2 regions of the Rheinheimera tilapiae genome follow, and region 2 is predicted to be linked to the other one. Evidence: predicted binding sites of a transcription regulator. Region 2 holds the regulator's gene; the other holds the start of a gene.
The links. The regulator sigma-54, encoded in region 2, starts transcription at its own class of promoters, with help from an activator protein. The targets are predictions, from matches to a motif close to TGGCANGNTNCNTGCTT.

Region 1: a site for sigma-54 is predicted at 9,294-9,310, ahead of ACFFJP_RS02415 (nitrate reductase). Genes of this name have one in related genera too.

What each region holds. Positions count from the first base shown of each region.
Region 1 covers NZ_JBHLXP010000001.1:549,707-561,058, reverse strand. Annotated here, with positions in the region: gene norR (nitric oxide reductase transcriptional regulator NorR) at 1-730, opposite strand, end outside; gene ytfE (iron-sulfur cluster repair protein YtfE) at 965-1,645, shown strand; gene ACFFJP_RS02435 (CmpA/NrtA family ABC transporter substrate-binding protein) at 1,951-3,264, shown strand; gene ACFFJP_RS02430 (ABC transporter permease) at 3,268-4,233, shown strand; gene ACFFJP_RS02425 (ABC transporter ATP-binding protein) at 4,276-5,130, shown strand; gene ACFFJP_RS02420 (NAD(P)/FAD-dependent oxidoreductase) at 5,127-6,410, shown strand; gene ACFFJP_RS02415 (nitrate reductase) at 6,497-9,208, opposite strand; molybdenum cofactor riboswitch at 9,627-9,764, shown strand; gene moaA (GTP 3',8-cyclase MoaA) at 9,756-10,727, shown strand; gene ACFFJP_RS02405 (molybdenum cofactor guanylyltransferase) at 10,730-11,329, shown strand; gene ACFFJP_RS02400 (molybdenum cofactor synthesis domain-containing protein) at 11,346-11,352, shown strand, end outside.
Region 2 covers NZ_JBHLXP010000003.1:568,111-579,462, reverse strand. Annotated here, with positions in the region: gene ACFFJP_RS13500 (Na+/H+ antiporter subunit E) at 1-237, shown strand, start outside; gene ACFFJP_RS13495 (K+/H+ antiporter subunit F) at 225-494, shown strand; gene ACFFJP_RS13490 (Na+/H+ antiporter subunit G) at 503-838, shown strand; gene ACFFJP_RS13485 (HPr family phosphocarrier protein) at 889-1,164, opposite strand; gene rapZ (RNase adapter RapZ) at 1,154-2,011, opposite strand; gene ptsN (PTS IIA-like nitrogen regulatory protein PtsN) at 2,008-2,463, opposite strand; gene hpf (ribosome hibernation promoting factor) at 2,490-2,777, opposite strand; gene ACFFJP_RS13465 (RNA polymerase factor sigma-54) at 2,807-4,285, opposite strand; gene lptB (LPS export ABC transporter ATP-binding protein) at 4,335-5,060, opposite strand; gene lptA (lipopolysaccharide transport periplasmic protein LptA) at 5,062-5,550, opposite strand; gene lptC (LPS export ABC transporter periplasmic protein LptC) at 5,537-6,094, opposite strand; gene kdsC (3-deoxy-manno-octulosonate-8-phosphatase KdsC) at 6,091-6,648, opposite strand; gene ACFFJP_RS13440 (KpsF/GutQ family sugar-phosphate isomerase) at 6,648-7,616, opposite strand; gene mlaF (phospholipid ABC transporter ATP-binding protein MlaF) at 8,094-8,909, shown strand; gene mlaE (lipid asymmetry maintenance ABC transporter permease subunit MlaE) at 8,909-9,688, shown strand; gene mlaD (outer membrane lipid asymmetry maintenance protein MlaD) at 9,692-10,159, shown strand; gene ACFFJP_RS13420 (MlaC/ttg2D family ABC transporter substrate-binding protein) at 10,159-10,827, shown strand; gene ACFFJP_RS13415 (STAS domain-containing protein) at 10,820-11,110, shown strand; gene ACFFJP_RS13410 (BolA family protein) at 11,231-11,352, shown strand, end outside.

The DNA of each region.
Region 1 (11,352 bases), on a different contig from region 2:
AATTGACATAAATCATCGCTTTTTGCTTTCGCGACGACTTTTGTAGCAGCCGTCTGGCGAACAGCTCTTTTCCCACGCCGGTCTCGCCAGATAACAACACCGGTAATTCAGTACGAGCCACCGTATCAAGCTCGGAAAGCACAGCTTTGAGCTCCATGCTTTGACCAATCAGCTCCTGGGTGTGCTCAATTTTGCTGTCAAAAGGTAGAGGTTGGTTAATACCTGCGATGCGGGCTTGTCGCAGTTGGTTTTCCAGTTGACCAATCCGGATAATGGCTTCAACCAACAAAGAGAAGCGCTGTAACTCCAGCACCGTCAGCCGGCTGAAAGTGCCGGCACTTAGCGCATCGAGCGTCAACACGCCCCAACATTTCCCCTCAACATAAAGGGACACCCCCATACAATCGTGCACCGCTAAGGATTGCCCTGCATGAGATTCAACCAAGCCATCATAGGGATCCGGTAAACTGGGGTCTGGCGGAAAATGCACAATTTGCCGGGTGGCGACTAACTGCGCCAGACGTGGATGCTGAGACACTTCAAAGCGGCGGCCCCGAACTTCTTCAACCAGACCAATGAATGCGACCGGTTTTAATGTTTCTTGTTCAAGCTGTAACAAAGCGACTGCATGACAGCCAAAATGCATTTTAAGCGTTATAACCAGACGCTCCAGGCGCACCGCAACGGGCAATTCAGTGACCAAATCGGCTATCAAACTTTCATCCAGCATCTATTCAGTCATCCTATTGCTTAACTATTGCTAAGGGGGCCTGCAGGGTGATTTATACCCAGCTGGGTCATTCACACCATGACGATTCAGGGTTGATTTTACCCGACCTCAATAAAACTCTATATAAATCAAAGGTGGTAGTTCTGGCCCAAATTTTGACTGTATAAAGCGTCCGGCTGTGGTTTTGTAAAATGAAACCGGCCTCACTTTTTCAATTAGTTGCGGAGTAATGTCATGATCCATGCAAATCAAAGTCTTGGCCAGTTGGCGACCAGTATCCCGGGGGCTACCGGCGTTTTTCATCAATACAAACTCGACTTTTGTTGTGGCGGGTCCAGAACCTTGGCAGAAGTCGCTGCGGAACGGGGTTTGGATGCTACAGAAATCATCACCAAACTCAGTGAACTCCAACAACAAATCACCACCCGGGATTGGCGCTTTGCAAAACCTGCAGAGCTGGTGCACCATATTTTAGAACGCTTCCATGCTAAACACCGTGAGCAATTACCAGAATTAATCCGGCTGGCCCGACGGGTCGAGACCGTCCATGGCGACCATACAGAATGCCCAACCGGCCTTGCAGAACATTTAAGTCATATGCAGCAAGAGCTGGAAAGCCATATGATGAAAGAAGAACAAATTCTGTTTCCAATGTTGTGCAACGGCTTTTACCCCGCGGGCCCAATTCATGTGATGCAACACGAACATTTACAGCATGGCGATGCTCTGGGCGACATGCTCAAACTCGCACATCAGCTGCAGTTGCCGGATGGAGCCTGTAATACCTGGACGGCCTTATATCTGGGCCTGAATGAGCTCAAAGAAGATTTGATGGAACATATCCTGCTTGAAAACGAAATTCTATTTGTAGAGCCTGTCAGCCAAAAAGGCAGCTGCTGTGGTTCCTGCCAATAAGTTCCTGCGCTGACTAGCGGGCACTAGTGGCCGTGCAACAATCTTGGTGCGTTCTCGCACCAAGATTGTACAGAAAACGACTAACCACGACTTCCACCACCTGCCAAAAAATTATTTTTACTGTATTTTTTCAAACACTTAAAACACCCCATGACTACTGGCATAAAAACTGAATAACCAAACTGCCAGCAAAGTTCTGGCGCACTAAAGATGTCACAGCAAAGACGCTGATAGGCCCGCTCGACGGCAGCCATCAGCGTTTTTTTTTGCCTGTGATTTCTCCAGACAGATACCGGAGGCATGATTTGAAACAACTAATGAAAAAAACGACTCTGTGGATAAGCGGCATCTTGTTGACTCTGCCCCTGTCCGGCATCAGTGCCGAAGCTGAAAAGCAGCAGCTTAAACTGGGATTTGTCAAACTGACCGATATGGCACCACTGGCGGTGGCCTTAGAACAAGGATATTTCGACGATGAAGGATTGTCTGTCCAACTGGAAGCCCAACCGAACTGGAAAGTATTGCAAGATCGGGTACTGGATGGTCAGTTAGATGCAGCCCACATGCTGGCCGGCCAAGTTCTGGCCAGTCAGGCAGGTATGACTGGCACTGAGAAGCTGCAGACAGCACTGGTATTGGATCTGCACGGCAATGCCTGCACGCTCAGCAGCCAAATCTGGCAACAACTGTCCGCCAAATCAACACCGCAAATTCCGCTGGATGCCAAAGCGCTGCAAAGCATTCCCACCCAGCTCAAATTTGGCATGGTGTTCCCGGTCTCCAGCCACAACTATGAACTGCGTTACTGGCTGGCCGCAGGGGGGTTACATCCTGGCTTTTATGCACCTAAAACCGGTGACAATTCGGGTCAGCTCGATGCCGATGTGTTGATTTCTGTGGTGCCGCCTCCTCAAATGCCTGCAGCGCTTGAATCTGGCACCGTCGCTGGTTTTTGTGTTGGTGAACCCTGGAATCAACAGGCCGCAGCCCGAAAACTTGGTGTCCCGGTGATTAGCAACAGTGACATTCGCGGTTTTATGGCGGAAAAGGTGCTGGGCGTTAACAGCCGTTGGGCCGCAAAGCACCCGGTCACGCATCTGAAGTTAGTCAAAGCCTTAATCCGCGCAGGCGCCTGGCTGGATGAACAGGACAATAAAAACCGCTCTGAGGCTGCACAAATGATCTCCGCCGCGCACTATGTCGGTGCGGATGCCGCCATCATCAAACGCAGTATGACCGGTCAGTTTGAATTTGCTCCGGGCGATATTCGAAAAGCACCTGATTTTAATGTGTTTTTTCGCCATCACGCCACCTATCCATTTTACTCCGACGCCATATGGTATCTGACACAAATGCGCCGTTGGGGCCAGCTGAGCGAAGCCAAAGCGGACAGCTGGTATCAGGCCACCGCAAAGGCTGCTTTTGACACCGTTTTGTACCAACAAGCTGCAAAAGCGTTGATCACTGAAGGCAAATTCAGCAGCACGGATTTCCCAGACTTTACCAAGGAGACTGGCATTAAAGCGCCGGAACGCTACAAATTTGCCGACAACAAAGCCTTTGATGCCAATAAACCGAATCAGTACCTGCTGCAATTTGATATTGGTTACAAGGACTAACAGATGATTATTCAACTGAAAAACTCGATGCCAGCCAGCGCTATTGCCAGCTGGCAGCCAAAACTACGGGAACTCTTACGTCAGGGCAGTCTGACACTGGCCGGCCTTGCTATCTTTGTCTTGTGCTGGGCGGCTTTAGCGGCAAATTTGCAGACATCATTGGGTCAGTTTCCCGGGCCCACTGCTGTGGCCGTTCAGTTCAAAGCCTTAATAGCTGAACATCAGGCAGAAAAAAGCCGGGAGCAGCTGTTTTATCAGCGCCAGCAGGAGCGTTTGGAGAAAAACCCAGAGGCGGTGCGTCGGCCTTATAGTGGTCGCCCCACTTTTTTCAGTCAAATTCAAACCAGTTTACAAACGGTGCTAAGCGGCTTTTTGCTCGCCAGTCTGTTTGCAATTCCGGCCGGTGTGCTGATTGGCTTAAGTCCGCTTTGCTACAGCGCTGCCAACCCGCTCATCCAGTTGCTGAAGCCAATATCACCGCTGGCCTGGCTGCCCCTCATTACTATTGTGGTCAGCGCCAGTTATCCGGCAGACGGGTTACTGAGCCGTTCCTATCTGGTGTCGGCCCTGACGGTAGCGCTCTGTTCGTTGTGGCCCACGCTCATCAACACCATTGTGGGTGTATCGCAGGTGCCGGCTGATTTACAAAACGTCAGCAAAGTGTTGCGGCTCAACTGGTTCCGCCATGTGCGCGCAATTGTGTTGCCCTCTGCTGTACCGATGATTTTTACCGGTTTACGCCTGTCGCTGGGCATCGCCTGGATGGTGCTGATAGCGGCAGAGATGCTGGCGCAAAACCCCGGCCTTGGCAAATTCGTCTGGGACGAATTCCAGAACGGTTCCAGCGATTCGCTGGCGCGTATTTGTGTCGCTGTCGCAGTGATTGGTTTGATTGGTTTACTGCTGGACAGGCTGATGCTCAGCCTGCAAAAAGCAGTCAGCTGGGACAAAAGTGTGCAGCTGCGCTGATCCGTCAGTATTCAGTGGCCCCTGTTTAAAAGAGGAATTGTCATGCAAAAACATCTGGAACTCAGTCAGGTTGGTATTAGTTTCCCAACGCCAAAAGGCCCTTTTGTCGCGCTGCAGAATGTCAATCTGAGCATCGCCAAAGGCGAAATCATCAGTCTGATTGGCCACTCCGGCTGCGGCAAATCGACGGTGCTCAATATCATTGCGGGTTTGTTAAAAGCAACCGAAGGTGGCGTGATTTTAAATCACAAAGAAGTGAACGAACCGGGGCCGGAACGCGCCGTGGTGTTTCAGCACCACTCGTTATTGCCCTGGTTGTCGGTCTATGAAAACGTTGCTTTGGCAGTGCGTCAGGTGTTTGCCGGCAAAATGACCAAAAGCCAGATGCAGGACTGGATAGAACACAATCTGGCACTGGTGCAGATGAGCCACGCCCGCGATAAAAAGCCGGCGGAAATTTCCGGCGGTATGAAGCAACGGGTTGGTATAGCGCGCGCTTTGGCAATGCAGCCACAAGTGTTGTTGATGGATGAACCTTTTGGCGCTCTGGACGCGCTGACACGGGCGCATTTGCAAGACAGTGTGCAACAAATTCAGGCAGAACTCGGCAATACAGTGATCCTCATTACCCACGATGTGGATGAAGCCGTGCTGCTGTCCGACCGCATCGTAATGATGACCAATGGCCCCGCGGCAACTGTGGGCGAAGTGCTGCAGATTGATTTGCCGCGCCCGCGTGACCGGCTGGCGCTGGCAGATTGCCCGAAATATAACCACTACCGGCATCAGGTTTTAAGTTTCCTGTATGAAAAGCAACGCAAAGTGGAGCCGCTGCCCGTTGCTTCTGCAAAAGCCAGCCAGGACAAACGACTCATCAAAGAGGAGGCGCGTGCATGACGGCGCACAGTCACCATTCAACTGCCTATGATCTGATCATTATTGGCTTTGGTATGGCAAGCCATCGGCTGTTACAGGAACTTGGGCAGCTGTCGCTGGCGCCCAAACGTATTCTGGTGCTGGGGGAAGAGACATTACCGGCTTATAACCGGGTATTGCTGCCACAGTTGATCGAAGATAGCAGTACCGATATATCTCTGCCTGCGCTTAATTTTGGTCAAAACATCGTCACTGTGTTGTCAGATGAAAAGGTTGTTAGCATTAGTCGACAGACGCAACAGCTGCACACCGAGTCAGGCAAATGTTTTGTGTACCGGAAATTGGTGTTTGCCACCGGCTCTGCTCCTGTGTTTCCGGATTTTTGCAACGAGGAAGACATCGCAGGCAGCGGAATGTACGGACGCATGTTGGCACTGCGACACACTGGCGATGTGGCAAAGATCAGCGAATTTCCAGCTGGCAGCCATATCGTCATTCAGGGCGGTGGCTTTATTGCACTGGAAACTGCCGCAGCACTCAGTGCGCATTATCGGGTGTCTGTTTGTCACCGCGGTCCGTATTTAATGAACCGGCTGTTGGATGAAACCGCCTCGCTGTTGTTACAAGCGTCCTTAGAACAGCGTGGTATTGAGGTCTTACTGCAAACCGAGATTAACGGTGCCAAAGCAAGCCCGCACAAACTACAGCTCGCACTGTCCGGACCTGCAGGTTTACGCACTGTCGCTGCAGAGTTGCTAATTGCAGCGCTTGGGGTAAAACCGCGTTGCGAACTGGCGAAGCTGGCCGGCATCAACACCAACCGGGGCATTCTGGTAAACCACCAGATGCAAAGCAGTGATCCTGATATCTTTGCCATCGGAGAATGCGCAGAATGTAACGGCGAAACAGTCGGCTTAGTCGCGCCGGTGTACCAGCAGGCGGTTGTGCTGGCGCAAGTGCTGACCCGGCCAGTTCTATCCGGCCAGACACATGCGCGGTATCAAGCCAATACCAGCGCAACCAATCTAAAAATCAGTGGTCTTGCGATTAGCACTGTCGGTGACATTGGTGCACTGCTTAAAAATACGAATCCCGCGCTAAACAGTTTGGTATATCAAGACCAGCAACAAGGTGACTATCGGCGAATTTGGTTGCTCAATGGCCAGTTGCAAGGCGCAGTTTTATGTGGGGATACCAGCCTCATTCAGCACTATCAACAACTGATGCACGTACCGCAGACAACAAGCCCTGCAGCTGGAACAGAGGACTGGTTGAATACGTGGTTGTTTCAGGTTGCTTGATTCGAAACCAATGCTCTTTCAGCCCGTTCTGTCCGCTGCCGGCCTCTTGCTGCATGCATGCTTGCTTCGCTTTCGCTATGTACGCCTCAGATTTTCAGCATTGGCGCATGCTGCAATAATTGCCTGATTTCAGGTAAACAAGAGCCACAGCCGGTGCCGCATTTGAGCTGTTGACCCAAACTGGCGCTGCAGCGCGCCCCTTTTGTGATCGCCTGTTGGATACTCTGTTGTCGGACCTGAAAACAGCTACAGACCAGTGCTGAACAATCTCCGGCTTCCAGCGGCGCACCGCGCAATAACTGGCGTCTTGTTGTTGCTGTGAGCAGATTAGCAAAACATTGGTCAAGCCAGGCACGATCCAGCGCCGGCAATGTCGGGCCGGCATAAAGCAAGGCTTGTAACTGATCATCCTGCACATAAGCCTGACGCCAGTGCTGCGGTGCCTGTGCCTGGATTTGTTCTGGCGGTGCGCCTGCCGCAGACTGCTGAATAGCAGAGATTAACTGATGACTGATTAAACTGATGAGTTGCGCCAAGGCGTTAGCCGGCACTGTCAGTGCCATTCTGTATTCAGTCATATTGGCATGGGGCACAGTCACGACATAACTGCAAAGCCCATGTAGCTGAGGCAGTAAGTCCGGCTGACGGCTGAACAGAACCAGTTCTGCACTGACAACCAGCTTTTTTAACTGCACCTGACCTTGTTTAAAGGCCGGCTGGCGGGAGATAGGATCCCGGCTGTCATCGTAGAGCACGTCACAACGCGACAAAAAGCCAAACTGACCACTCCAGTGCATCGGGACAAACAATTCACCGCAACGCTGTGCATCGGTCAACTGGGCACGGCCACGAAAAATGCCCAATGCGTTCGACAACTCAACCAAATCACCGTCTTTGAGCTGATAGCGCCGGGCGTCATTTGGATGCATGGCGACAAAGGGCTCACTTTGATGTTGCATCAACGCAGGAACCCGCCCGGTCCGGGTCATCGTATGCCATTGATCCCGGATCCGGCCGCTATTGAGCACAAAGTCGCCTCCTTGCCTTGGCAAAACCTCTAGCCCTGATAACGGCACCAGCTTTGCTTTACGATCTGCCGTATAGAACTGGCCATTGGCAAACAAGCGGGCGCTGTCATAGCCAACCTGCGGCAATGGCCATTGTTGTGGTTGCCAGGCATCATAAGCTGCGTCAGACATGGCACGGCACGCAGTTAAGTCCAGCGCACGTCGGCCGTTGTTACATAAAGTGGTTAATGCCGCATGTTCACGGAAAATTTGTGCCGGGTTCTGGTAGTTAAACCCGTGCGCAAATCCAAGTGCTTTGGCGACATCACAGACAATCTGCCAGTCCGCTCTGGCCTCTCCGGGGGCTGGTAAAAAAGCGCGCTGACGTGAGATGCGCCGTTCGGAATTGGTCACTGTGCCATCTTTTTCTGCAAAACCGAGGGCCGGAAACACAATATCGGCCTGGGCAACCGTATCCGAGTCCTGATAAATATCGGAGACCAAAACCAGTTCACAGCGCTGCAACGCCTGCTTCACCAAATCAGCCTGCGGCATACTGACCACAGGATTGGTAGCCATGATCCAAACTGCTTTAATTTCACCGCGGCCAATAGCAGCAAACAAATCGACGGCGGTATAACCGCCTTGTTGCACCAAATCAGGCGCACGCCAAAACTGTCGCAGTGCTTGCCACTCTGCATCCGGGGTTTCGTCAATTCCGGTCAGCTCAGACGGAAAACGCAAATGGCCGGCCAATTGGTTGGCCAGCGCACCCACTTCCCGGCCTCCCATCGCATTGGGCTGCCCTGTCACCGACAACGGACAAGCGCCAGGTTTACCGATACGGCCAGTTGCGAGATGAACGTTGATGATGGCGTTGACTTTGTCAGTGCCATTGGCGGCCTGATTGATCCCTTGAGAAAATACAGTCACTGTCCGGGCTGTTGCGCCAAACCACTGAAAAAAAGTGGTTAAATCAGACACTGGGACGTCGCAGTAGTCAGCCAGTTGCGCGATGTTCAGCCAACACTGTGCTGCCTCCAAGGTTTGCGTCAGGCCAGTACAATGCTGCTCTGTAAAATCGGTATCGAGCTGACCTTGCCGGGCTAGATAGGCAAGCAGGCCACTAAACATTGCGACATCTGTCCCTGGCCTTATTGGCAAAAATAAGTCAGCAGATTCAGCGGTCGCCGTGCGCCGGGGGTCAATCACGACGATTTTTTTGTCTGGGCTTACCGCTTTCGCCGCCAGCAGGCGCTGAAAAAGGACCGGATGCGCCCAGGCCAGGTTGCTGCCCACCAACACGGTCAGGTCGGCCAGTTCCAGATCTTCATAACAGCCCGGCACGACATCCTCGCCGAAGGCTCTTTTGTGCCCCGCCACGGTAGACGCCATACATAAGCGCGAATTGGTATCCAGATGGCTGCTGCCGATAAAGCCCTTCAGCAACTTGTTGGCGACATAATAATCCTCAGTGAGCAGCTGACCACTCAGATACATCGCCACACTGCCGGGGCCGTGCTCAACGATAATTTTTTGCAAGCGGGACGCAGCCGTGGTCAGCGCCAACGGCCAGTCTGCCGGCATGCCGTCGACCACCGGCTGCAACAACCTGCCCTGAGTATTCAGGGTTTCAGCCAATGCAGTGCCTTTGACACATAACCGGCCAAAGTTCGCCGGATGTAGCAGATCTCCGGCAATGGTTGCACTGCCTTTGTTGCTGACAACACCGCAGCCTACGCCACAATAAGGGCAAGTACTGTGGGTATTCTGGGGGGCGTGAGACTGCATGCGTTGCTCCAAAACAAAAAAGGCGCCGCTGCCGACTGTTTTGTCGGCGAAGGCGCCTTTACCGGAATAAGAATGTCCCCCAACACAGCATATCTGATGCCAGTTATTAAGTGATTGATTTGTATAGAAGTGATCGAGTGCTTTGCTGCACATGTGGTTCAGGCTGGTGCAGTGCTGCCCCATTTTTGTACATCTGGCGACCGGAGCCAGCAACAATTTCATATATTTCTATATTTTTCATAAACTTAATCTACGGCATTAAAATTGAAAGCCTAGAGAAAACAGTCATTCTGATTGGCAATGAGGCCAACTGCCGGAACACCGGTGGTTGGCCTTTTTGTTTTTGCACGCTCTACCCACAAAGAGGTAATGAAACTGCCCAGAGAAGGCAATGACGGCCGGAGCACCGGACTTTTACAATACAAACAACGCCGAGCCCTACTGTGCTAACTCAGGGATACCTGACATGCCAGAGCGGCCGTGGCAATCATGCCACCGGGCCTGACTGGAAACGGTCTGACCTCCCCACTTGGAAAGGTGTCGATTTATGCTGCAAGACTCATTCGAACGCCGGTTCAGCTATTTACGTTTATCGCTGACCGAAAGCTGCAATTTCCGTTGCAACTATTGCCTGCCTGATGGCAGCGCTTGTGACAATAAAGCGGCTGAACTGACGCTGGCTGAAATTAAGCAATTGGTCCAAGGCTTTGCCCATGCCGGCACCACAAAAGTTCGGCTGACAGGCGGCGAGCCAACCTTACGCCGCGACTTATGCAGCATTATTGAAACGGTGCGGGCCACCGACGGCATCACCCAAGTTGCCCTGACCACCAATGGCTATCGTTTGAATAAAGACATCCATCAATGGCTGGACGCGGGCCTCACTGCGCTGAATGTCAGTGTCGACAGCCTGGATGCAGATACTTTTCATCTCGTCACAGGTCAGGACCGGCTGCCGGATATCCTGGCCGGCATTGACCGCGCCCTCGCACTGGGTTTGCAAAAAGTCAAAATCAATACCGTATTATTGCGCCAGTACAATGGCCGCTCGTTAAGCAGCTTTCTTGAATTTGTCCGCGATAAACCGATCAGCTTGCGTTTTATCGAACTGATGCAAACGGGCGATAACGGTGCATTTTTTAAAACGCAGCATGTCAGTGGCCAAAGCATTATCAGTCAGCTCACTGCCGCCGGCTGGCAACTTATGCCAAGGTTGGCCAACGCAGGCCCAGCGCTGGAATATGCCCATCCCGACTATCTGGGCACTATTGGCCTTATCATGCCTTACAGCGATCACTTTTGCGATGACTGCAACCGACTACGTGTCTCCAGCACAGGCCAGTTGTTTTTATGTTTATTCGCCGAACAACATCAGAATTTACGCCATTTGCTGAACCAGGATAACCCGGCTGCAATTGTCGAATTTCTACAGGCACAACTGCAATTCAAGCCGTTCAGTCATCAACTGGCGAAAGCGCAGACCGGTCAGACCCGGCAACTCGCTATGATCGGAGGTTGAGGATGCCTCAGATAACTAAGCCAGCCTTTTCAGTTCTGGTGCTCAGTGGTGGGAAATCGAGCCGGATGGGACGAGACAAAGCTTTGCTGCAACTGGATGGTCAAACTTTGTTAGAGCGCAGCAAACGACTGGGCGAGGCGCTTGGTGCGCAACAAGTGCTGGTCAGCCGTAATGAACCCGGTTTTATTCAGGACTTGGTCCACGACGCCGGTCCGATGGCAGGCATTGCTGCGGCACTGCCTCATTGCCTTACAGACTGGTTATTGGTATTGCCGGTTGATATGCCGCTGCTGACGCCTGCCGCGCTTAAACCTTTGTTTTTAAGTTCATGTCCAGCAGGCAGCTTTATCGAAGCCTTTCCGTTACCGGTTTTACTCGGAAAAACGGACGAGTTACAACAAACTCTGGCTACTACGCTGTCAGATCCAACGGCAAAGCGCTCTTTACATCAGGCCTGGACAAAGCTGGGGCTGAGACCACTCCCCCTGCTAGCGCCTTTTGCATTTCAAAACTGCAATGACCCGACAAGCTTTGCCAGTATTCATAAACTTCTATCGCCAGATAATGCCCGTCAACTGGGAGTTACACATATATGCAGTTAATTATCAGGAGCTTAATATGACTT
Region 2 (11,352 bases):
CCAGGTTTTGTGCTGCTGCCATTAGATTTGACTGAGCCATTGCCGCTAACGATTTTGGCTGGCACGATTTGCCTGACCCCTGGCACAGTCAGCGCTGAATTACTTCCGCGAAGTGCTGATAAACCACAGTTTCTGTTATTACACGTGTTAGATCTGCAAGATGAAGCACGCTTGATCGCGGAGCTGAAACAGCGTTATGAAATGCCGCTGAAGGAGATTTTTGCATGTTCAGTCTGATCCTGATTGCTGTGATGAGTGTGATCGTGTTTGCACTATTGTTAAATGGGCTGTCACTATTGCGTGGACCGGATTTAGCAGACCGTTTACTGGCGCTGGATACCATGTATATCAACAGTATCGCGCTGTTGTTGGTGTATGGGATTTATGTCTCGACCCAGCTGTATTTCGAAGCCGCGCTGCTGATTGCGATGCTGGGCTTTGTCAGTACAGTTGCTGTCTGCAAGTTTATGCTACGCGGCGATATTATCGAATAGGGGGCTAGATGAGCATACTGGAGTGGGTGATTGGTGGCTTGTTGCTATTGGGCGCATTATTTGTGTTGCTGGGGTCGGTGGCGCTGCTGAAGTTACCGGATTTTTATACCCGGCTACATGGCCCGACTAAAGCCACTACTTTAGGGCTTGGCAGCCTTGTGCTTGCGTCATTGCTGTATTTTAATCTGCATGAGCAAACGCTGAGTCTGCAACAACTGTTAATTGCATTGTTTTTGTTTATTTCGGCACCAGTGACCGCGCACATGCTGATTAAAGTGGCGTTGCACCATCGACTAAAAGCCTGTGACAACACGCAGGGACAGGATCAAATACCAAAAGACTGAGAAACCGCAGGACTGGAACCGCGAGGCTAAAGCGCGGCTGGCTGCGAGTTTTAGTTTTCGTCGAAACCTGCGCGGATCAGTGTAGTCACTGCGACCAGTGCATCTTCAGCCTGCTCACCGCTGGTCACCACATCAACATTTTTGCCCTTGCTGCTGGCCAGCATTAACAACGCCAGCACACTGCTGGCATCGGCGCTGCGGCCGTCTTGTTGCAGTTCAATTTTGGCATCAAATTGCATACATAGCTGCGCCAGCTTGGTGGCGGCACGGGCATGCAAACCCAGTTGATTGACGATGGTGACAGTATCTTTAAAGCTATTTGCCATGGTGACGGACTAACTCCCGGTGGCGGATTTGCACGTCTTCGCGTAAAGCCCGGAAGCTTTCTGCCAAAGACTCAACAATATAAACCGAACGATGTTGTCCGCCGGTACAACCGATGGCGATCGTCAGGTAACTGCGGTTATTGCGTTCGAGGTGTGGCAACCAGGTGCTGATAAAGCTGTTAATTTGCCAGGTATATTTCGCGACCACCGGCTGCGCTTCCAGATAATCTTTCACTGGTTGGTCAAGACCAGTCAGGATCTTCAATTCAGGTTCCCAATGTGGATTGGGTAGGAAGCGGGCGTCAAAGACAAAGTCTGCGTCTTTCGGAATGCCGTATTTAAAGCCAAAAGATTCAAATAACATCACCAAGCGACCGGTTTTCTGCCCGAGGATCCGCTCGCGTAACTGCTCGGTCAGCTGATGTACGTTTAGTTCTGTGGTGTCGATATACAGATCGGCGCGACTGGATATTGGGTCCAGTAACTGTTGCTCGCGCTGAATGGCTTCGTCCAGTGACATCGCCTGATGCGACAGCGGGTGTAGCCGGCGGGTCTCACTAAAACGTTTGATGAGGCTGGTATGGTCGGCATCGAGGTACAGGATGGTCAGTTCAACTTTACGCGGTAGATACGACAGGATCTCGGTGAGTTCCTCCGGTTCCTGCGGTAAGTTGCGCACATCGATACTGACGGCGACACGTTCATATTGTCCCATCACCGCATTGGCGAGGGTGGGCAACAAATTGACCGGAATATTGTCAACGCAGTAGTAGCCTAAATCTTCCATCACCCGTAACGCGACGGATTTACCTGAACCTGACCTGCCGCTAACCACCAGTAATTTCATTTGGCGCTGCCTGTGTCAGCATGGCTGAGCAGCAACTGATACAGTGCCTGATCCGTGCCAGCATGACGGATTTTTCGCGTCAGATCCTTTTGACTGAGCAGTCGGGCGATGCCGGCTAACGTCGTCAAATGCGTCTGGCACTGATTTTCCGGAATGAGGATGGCGCAGAATATATCCACGGCCTGATTGTCAATTGCATCGAATTGAATGGCATCCTGACTGACAACAAACACCAGCACAGGGGTTGTCACGCCTTTCAGTTTGCCATGAGGAATGGCGATGCCGCCGCCAATACCGGTTGAGCCCAGCTTTTCCCGCGCCATCAGCGCTTCGAATACTGTGGACTCGGACAATTCCGGCATATGCTGGTGTGCAAGCTCCGCGACGTATTCAAGGATGCGTTTTTTACTATTAAAAAGGACCGCACTTTTTGTGCAGTCCTCCGATAACATTGAGCTTAGGTTCATAAATCCAGAGTTCAGTGACGAGAAATCTTCTCTTTGTGTTTGATGACCTGACGATCCAGTTTATCGATCAACAGGTCAATCGCGGCGTACATGTTATCATCTTCACACTGCGCAAACACCTCTCCGCCGTTTAAATGCAGTTTGGCTTCGGCGATTTGTTTTAACTTTTCGACATTGAGCACAACATGCACATTGTTGATATGTTCAAAATGCTTTTCAAGCTTGGCAAATTTGCTGTCTACATATTCTCTCAGTGCTGCAGTAATTTCTACATGACGACCAGTTAGATTAATTTGCATAGACATTTCCTTCTTAGGTGAGCACTTACTTAGAGCAAGCTCTTACGTTGATTAGACGGCGGAATATAAAGAGATTCCCGATACTTGGCGATGGTGCGCCGCGCGACGTTTATCCCCTGTTCCGACAGGATCTCGGCCATTCTGCTATCACTGAGCGGTTTGGCCGGATTTTCCGCCGCCACCAATTTCTTAATAAAGGCCCGGATTGCGGTTGACGAACATTCGCCACCGCTCTCTGTACTGACATGACTGGAAAAGAAGAACTTAAGTTCAAAAATTCCGCGCGGGGTATGCATATATTTCTGGGTAGTGACCCGGGAAATCGTTGATTCGTGCATGCCGACCATCTCTGCCACATCATTCAGCACCATCGGCTTCATGGCTTCTTCGCCATGTTCAAAAAACGCCTGTTGTTGCTGAACAATACAGTTGGCCACTTTTAATAACGTTTCGTTGCGACTCTCCAGACTCTTCAGGAACCATTTGGCTTCCTGCAGATGCGAGCGGATAAACTGGCTGTCTGATGAATTGCGTACTTGTCGCGACATCGCCGCGTATTGTTCGTTAATTCTGATTTTCGGGAAGGCGTCGGGATTCAGTTCGACCATCCAGCGGCCTTTGACCTTCTTCACCGACACGTCCGGCACCGTATACTGCTGTTCCTGCCGGATCACATCCGCGCCAGGGCGGGGATTCAGGCTGTGGATGAGTCGCATCACTTCACGCAGATCATCCTCTTTCAGTTTAGACACGCGCATCAGAGAACGGAAATCACGATTCGCTAAATATTCGCTGTGATGCTTAATTATTTCGCAGGTTTCTTTCAGGAAAGGCGTATGCGGGTCAAATTGGCGCAACTGAATCAGTAGACATTCCTGGATTGTGCGGGCACCCACACCAACCGGGTCAAAAAGCTGGATCCGTTTCAGCACGGCTTCCACTTCGTCCGCTTCGATATCATCAAGGCCCAGCGATTCGAGCACGTCTTCACAGCTGATGGTCAGCAGGCCGTTTTCGTCGATGGCTTCGATAATAATTTCGGCAATGGCGCGGTCTGTTTCACTAAACGGTGTCAGCTGCATTTGCCAGCGCAGATAATCTTGTAGGGTTTCGGTGGTCTCGCCCTGGAACACAGTATCTTCGTCTGGTGAACCTGTGCCAGAGACCGGGGCTGCACTGACCAGGTCGTCCCAGTTACTGTCGAGTGGCAAATCTTCTTTGATGTTCTGTTCGGTCATTGACTCGCTGCTATCCGGCACTTCCGGTTCAGCATATTCATCAGCGCTGTTGTGTTCAGGCGCAGGGTCAGTATTTTGCAATTCATTGCCGCTGGGGGCTTCGGAAAAACTAAATTCATCTTCGGCTTCGAGCAGCGGGTTGGCGTCCAGTGCTTCCTGGATTTCCTGTTGCAATTCAATGGTCGACAGCTGAAGCAGCTTGATAGCTTGCTGCAGCTGAGGCGTCATTGTTAATTGCTGTCCAAGCCGAAGTTGTAAAGATGGCTTCATGTACTTCTTGTCACTCCTGACGACCAGCTGGGGACTGGTTTTTTGCTAACTATAGCCTGAATTGATCACCGAGGTATACATCTCTGACTTGCTGGTTGGCTAATACCTCAGCCGGTGTACCAGAGGCGATCAGCTCCCCATGACTGACGATATAGGCGATCTCACAAACATCAAGGGTCTCGCGGACATTATGGTCGGTAATTAATACGCCGATGCCACGATTACGCAGGTGCTGAATGATTTTTTTGATGTCGAGCACTGAGATTGGATCCACACCGGCAAAAGGTTCATCCAGCAGAATAAAGGCTGGATTGGCAGCCAAAGCGCGGGCGATTTCTACCCGACGCCGTTCACCACCGGACAGACTCATGCCCAGACTGTTACGGATATGGGTGATATTAAACTCATCCAGCAGTTCGTCAGCAGTTTGTTCACGCTGGTCTTCGCTCAGATCTTTACGGATCTGTAAAATAGCCATCAGGTTATCAAACACCGTTAACTTGCGGAAAATCGAGCTTTCCTGCGGTAAATAACCGATCCCCTGACGGGCGCGGGCGTGGATCGGGTCAAAAGTGATGTCATTACCGCCCAAAGTGATTTGACCTTTGTCAGACGGCACCAGGCCAACAATCATATAAAATGTGGTGGTCTTGCCGGCGCCATTTGGACCTAATAATCCAACAATCTGGCCGGCACCGACTTCCAGACTGACGTCTTTGACTACCTGGCGGCCTTTGTAACTCTTCGCCAGGTGCGCAGCAACAAGCTTTTTCACCCTATTTTCCTTCAGAGGTAAAGATAGTTGTGACCCGCTCTTTGCCTTTTTCACCTTCGGCACTGAGTTGTTGTTTCAGCAGGTCATATTCAATTTTGGCGCTACGTACCAGGCTGCCACTTTGGGTAATTTCCGCTTTACCGGTCAGTGTCAGCACCCGGGTTGCCATCGCATAACGAATTTCCTCGGCACTGGCCTGGATCGGTTTGTCACCATCCAGCACCTGTGAGTACACCGCAGGTTGCCCGACAGCGATGAAGACTTCTTTACCTTCACCGGCGGAGCGATCGACTGTCAGCTTTTCAGCTTTAATCAATAAGGTGCCTTGCTTGACGATGACATTGCCAGAGTAGACCAGCATTTGCTGTTTCAGGCTGGCTTCGTTGCGGTCGGCGTTGACTTCAATAGGTTCGCTGAAATCGGTTGTTTTTGTCGCGGCTGTCATACTGATTAACAGCAGGCACAAACAACCCAGCTTATTGATTTTCATGTTGATATACCGTCCCCTGATGCTTGAACAGGCGCAATTTTTGCGCGGCTAAATCGGCTTGCAAACCCTGACCATGGATTTGAAAACTCTGGCCCAGTACCAGTACCGGATGGTCGGTTTGCAGCATTTGCGTATCGAGCAGCATTTCCAGCTGTTCTGTCTGAATTTGTTTGAACATTTCGTCAGAATGCAGGTTATCCACCTGAACATTTTGCTCCAGGATCACTTTGTTATCCTGATAAAACACACCCTGAGCACTGCTAATTTGCCAGCGTGGTTGTCGATCTTCATACAGCGTGTAAGCCGGTTGTTCAAACTGGATCTGACCCAGCTGCTCAAAATGCGCCATCTGCGCAGCTTTGACCTGGCCGGACAAATTACCGTCTTTGTCAAAACTGCGCCGGGTCAGCTGGTAGGCGACAAAATCCGGTACCAATTCACGTTCTACCGGTTTTTGCTTTGGCTCATCAGCCGCTTCAATCCAGCTGTATAACACTGTGGCGCCGGTCAGTACCAGAAATAACCAGAGCAATTGCCTGATCATGTGCTGCTTCCTGAGAAATTCCCAAACTTGTGCTGAGAGAGTAATAACAGGTCACAAAGTTCACGTACAGCGCCAAATCCACCAGGCAGGCTAGTTGTCATGGCCGCCTGATGGCGTAACAACGGATGAGCATCGGCAACGGCGACAGACAGACCCACATGTTGCATCACGGCCCAATCGGATAAGTCATCGCCTATATAAGCGATTTGCTGGTCTTCCAGCTTCAGCTGCTGCTTTAGTTGTTGATATGCCGGCATTTTATCTTCCTGCCCCTGAAAAATATGCTGCACTGTCAAAGCCTGCATGCGTTTTTCAACAATCAATGAACGCCGGCCAGTAATAATAGCGACTTCAATGCCGGCTTGGCGCAGTGCTTTCACGCCATAACCATCCCGTGTATGAAACGCTTTCAGTTCTTCGCCGTCATTGCCGAGGTAAATGCGGCCATCGGAAAAAACCCCGTCGACGTCACAAATTAACAGCTTGATCTGGCGTGCTTTTTCTTCTACTTCGGCACTTAGGGGCTGATAGAGTTCGCGATAACCCAGTGTCATCAGAGCACTCCTGCACGCAACAAATCATGCATGTTCAAAGCGCCGACCGGCACTTTCTCGGCATTGACTACCATCAGGGCATTAATTTTCTTTTGCTCCATAATTTTCAGCGCCTCAGCGGCCAGCATTTCTGCCCGGATTGTGACACAGTTACGTGTCATCACGCTGACAATCAGCGTCTGATGAATATCAATGCGCTGGTCGAGGATCCGCCGCAGGTCACCATCGGTAAAGATGCCGGCCAATTGACCTTGTGCGTTTAATACGCCGGTCATGCCCAGACCTTTTCGGGAAATCTCCAGCAGCGCTGCTGAAATCGTTGCCTGCTCGTCAACCAGGGGAATTTGACTGCCATCGTGCATTACATCACTGATGCGCAGTAACAAACGGCGGCCGAGACTGCCACCCGGATGAGACAGGGCAAAATCATCGGCGGAAAAACCACGAGCTTCCAGCAAGGCGACGGCGATAGCGTCACCCAATGCCAGAGCCGCGGTGGTGCTTGCAGTCGGAGCTAAGCCAAGCGGGCAGGCTTCTTGCTCGACACGGGCACATAAATGAATGTCAGCCAGCTTTGCCAGCGTAGAATCCGGGTTACCGGTCATCGCGATAATCGCAATCCCCAGACGTTTTAGCACCGGTAACAACTTCAAAATTTCTTCGGTTTCACCGGAATTAGATAATGCCAGCACCACATCGGATTGTGTGATCATCCCGAGGTCGCCGTGACTGGCTTCGCCCGGATGAACAAAAAAGGCAGGTGTACCAGTTGAAGCCAATGTGGCGGCAATTTTATTACCTATATGGCCCGACTTGCCCATGCCACTGACAATGACTCTGCCCCGGGTATTAAAAAATAATTGGCAGGCATCGTTAAAGTCTTGATTAATATATGTTTTAAGGCCAGTGATTGCTTTGGCCTCAATATCCAGCACTCGCGTGGCGGTCTCGCAAAAGTTCGTGCTCACCCCAATCCTCCAGCCCTTTCGTGCCCGACACCACAGCTTTATTAAGCTGATATTCAGTTAACGCCGGCAAAATGCGAATTATAAGCAAATGCAATCAGCTGCACACTGAAAGCAGGCGTTGATGACGCAGCATTTTCCAGTTTCTGTCCGGTAATTGCAAAAAAACCTGAACCGATGGCCGTTTGCAGGCTTCAACGCTCGGTGTTGCGACGGCTATTTCAGCAGCTGATCAGTGATCAGAACAACGCCTCTGCGGGCGTTGGGTCAAGTAAATGTCAACAGTTCGAATTTCTGCAACTGATGATTACAATTTTTCAGAGCGACGCCGGCGCTGAATGCGGTTAAAATGCGGTGATTAATTAGGCATTTGCCTTGCATAGTACTGACAGTCCCCGTATATTGCGCCGTTTTTTCCCGCCTGCCAGTGCAGGGACCGGAATCAGCACTCCGGCCAGGAATGTGCATAGCGTGAAACGAATGGAGTTTGGTTTGGATAAACCATTGGTTGATATTCAGAATTTGACTTTCCGCCGCGGCGAACGTGTCATCTATGACGACATGAGCATGCAATTTCAGCGTGGCAAAGTCACCGCGATCATGGGCCCAAGCGGCATCGGTAAAACCACTTTACTGCGCTTGATCGGCGGTCAGTTAAAGCCAGATAGCGGCAAAATCCTGTTTGAAGGGGCTGATATTCCAACGCTCAGCCGGCAGGAGCTGTATCAGGCCCGTAAAAAAATGAGCATGTTGTTCCAAAGTGGTGCGTTGTTTACCGAGATGTCGGTGTTCGACAACGTCGCATTTCCTATTCGCGAACATACCCGGCTGCCGGAAGCGATTATCCGCACTATGGTGCTGATGAAGCTCGAAGCGGTTGGGTTACGCGGTGCCCGGGATTTAATGCCGGCCGAATTATCCGGTGGTATGGCGCGTCGTGCGGCATTGGCCCGCGCCATTGCGCTCGACCCGCAATTGATTATGTACGACGAGCCATTTGCCGGACAGGATCCAATTTCGATGGGCGTGATAGTCCGGTTAATCCGCTCGCTGAACGATGCGCTGGGGCTGACTTCTATTGTGGTATCGCACGACGTCGCCGAAGTGATGAGCATCGCTGATTACGTTTATGTGGTGGCGGAACGCCGTGTCATTGGCCACGGGACTCCTGAGCAGTTGCGTCAGCATGAATCACCGTTGGTGCAACAATTCCTGCAGGGACAAGCGGACGGGCCTGTGCCGTTCCACTTTAAAGCAGCCGATTATGCTACTGAATTAATGGAGTTAAGCCGCTGATGCTGAAGCAAATCCAGCAGTTAGGTGCCAACACACTGGGTACATTGCAGGGCCTTGGCCGGGCAACCCTGATGTTGTTTGGTGCCTTATGGGGGCGGCCACGGCCGCTGAAAAACTGGCATCTGTATATGAAACAGATTTATGTGGTCGGCGTGTTGTCTTTGCTGATCATTCTGGTATCCGGCCTGTTTATCGGCATGGTGCTGGCGCTACAGGGCTATACCGTTCTGGCTAAGTTCGGTGCCGAACAGATGTTAGGGCCTTTGGTGGCGCTCAGTCTGTTGCGTGAACTGGGACCTGTCGTGACGGCGTTGCTGTTTGCCGGTCGGGCCGGCAGTGCGCTGACCGCAGAGATCGGTCTGATGAAAGCCACGGAACAGTTGTCGAGTATGGAGATGATGGCAGTTGATCCACTGCGTCGCGTCATCGCGCCGCGGTTCTGGGCTGGCGTCATCAGTATGCCGTTATTGGCGCTGATTTTTAATGCTGTCGGCATTCTGGGTGGCCATCTGGTTGGCGTCGACTGGCTCGGCGTGGATGGTGGCGGCTATTGGTCAGCAATGCAGGCCAATGTGGATTTCCAGCAGGATGTTATTAATGGCGTGATCAAAAGCATCGTGTTTGCCTTTGTGGTGACCGTGATTGCGCTGCACAAAGGTTTTGATGCGGTCCCAACATCGGAAGGGATCAGTCAGGCAACGACTCAGACTGTGGTGACAGCCTCACTGGCTGTACTGGGTTTTGATTTTGTATTAACCGCTGTCATGTTTGGTGGATGAGAAATGGCATCACGTAAATTAGAGTTATTTGTAGGTTTTTTTGTCGCATTGGCGATTGCAGCGTTGTTGTTATTGGCACTGAAAGTGGCCAATACCGGTGTCGCCGGTTCGGATCAGAGCTACCAGTTATTAGCTAAGTTTGAAAATATTGGCGGCCTGAAAGCACGTTCACCGATCAAAGTCGGTGGTGTTGTGGTTGGACGGGTTGCCTCAATTCAATTAGATCCGGAGTCGTTTCAGCCGGTGGTCACACTGGAGATCAACAGCAGTTATAACAACTTTCCGGAAACCAGCTCGCTGGCGATCCTGACCTCAGGGCTACTGGGGGAACAATACATCGGATTGCAGCCAGGTTTTGTCGATGAGAACGTTGAAATTCTGAAAAACGGTGACTACATCGAAGACACCAAATCCGCCATTGTGCTGGAAGAGCTCATTGGCCAGTTCTTATTTAATCGTGGGAATCAATGATGAAAGCATTATTCAAAGTATTGCTGGCGGCGACTGCGCTGCTGGCGTTTTCGCAGGTTCAGGCGGCAGACGCTGCAGTGCCGAAATATGACGACCCATACAAAATGATGGAAGTGCTGGCAGATAAAACCTTCCAACGTATTGCCCGGCAACAGGCTGACATCAAAAAGGATCCGGAAATTCTGCGTACAATCGTCACAGAAGAACTGGTGCCTTATATCGACAGCCGTTACGCTGCTGGTTATGTCATTGGCAACGCAGTCAAACTGAATACAGTGCCGAAGGAAGATTTTAATACTTTTGTTGGCGCCTTCCAAAACTACATGGTCGGTACATATGCCGGTGTGTTCACCCAGTACCGCGATCAGCAAGTGATGATTGAACCGGGCCAACCGATTGAAGCGCAAAAGAAAATTATCACGATCAAAACCCGCGTGATCGACCCTGGCAAACCGGATATCAAAATCGAATTTAAACTGCGTCGCGTCAAAGGTGCGACCAACTGGTTGGTATTCGATATGGTTGCTGAAGGTATTTCTTTACTGGATAGTAAGCGTTCAGAACTTGGCAGCCTGATCCGTCAGCAAGGCCTGGTCAGCGTTGCTGCTCAGTTAGAAGAAAAAGCCAAAGCGCCGATTAAAGCGCCTGAGAAAGCAAAAAATGCTTGAGATCCGTCAGGAACAGCAAGTGCTGGTATTCAGCGGTGAGCTGGATCGCAACACCGTCGTGCAGTTCTGGCCATTTAAACCATTGCAGAGTCTGCAGGGGAATGCGGTGTTTGACCTTGCTGCATTAAAGCATGTGGATACAGCAGGCCTCGCCTGGCTGATTCAGGTGTTGTCGCAGGCCAAAGCAAAATCCCTGCAAGTCACTTTGCGCGGCATGCCGGCGCAGTTACATTCACTGGCTGCGGTCAGCGATGTATTAAGCCTTTTACCGACAGAGAGCTGAAAAGCACTCCGAGGCAGGATATAATGACAACCCGGCTCCAGTATGCCGGGTTTTATTTTTGGCGATTGTCCGGTTTACGGGCGCTCGCAAACCACCACACTGTGGCACAAGGGTATCCAGATGGATTGTAAAGAGATTGAACAGCGGTTGCTTGAGCAGCTGCAACTGGCTGAAGTGTATGTGAAAACTGATGGCAGTCATTACTCCGTCACGGCCGTGGGCGATTGTTTTGACGGCTTGAG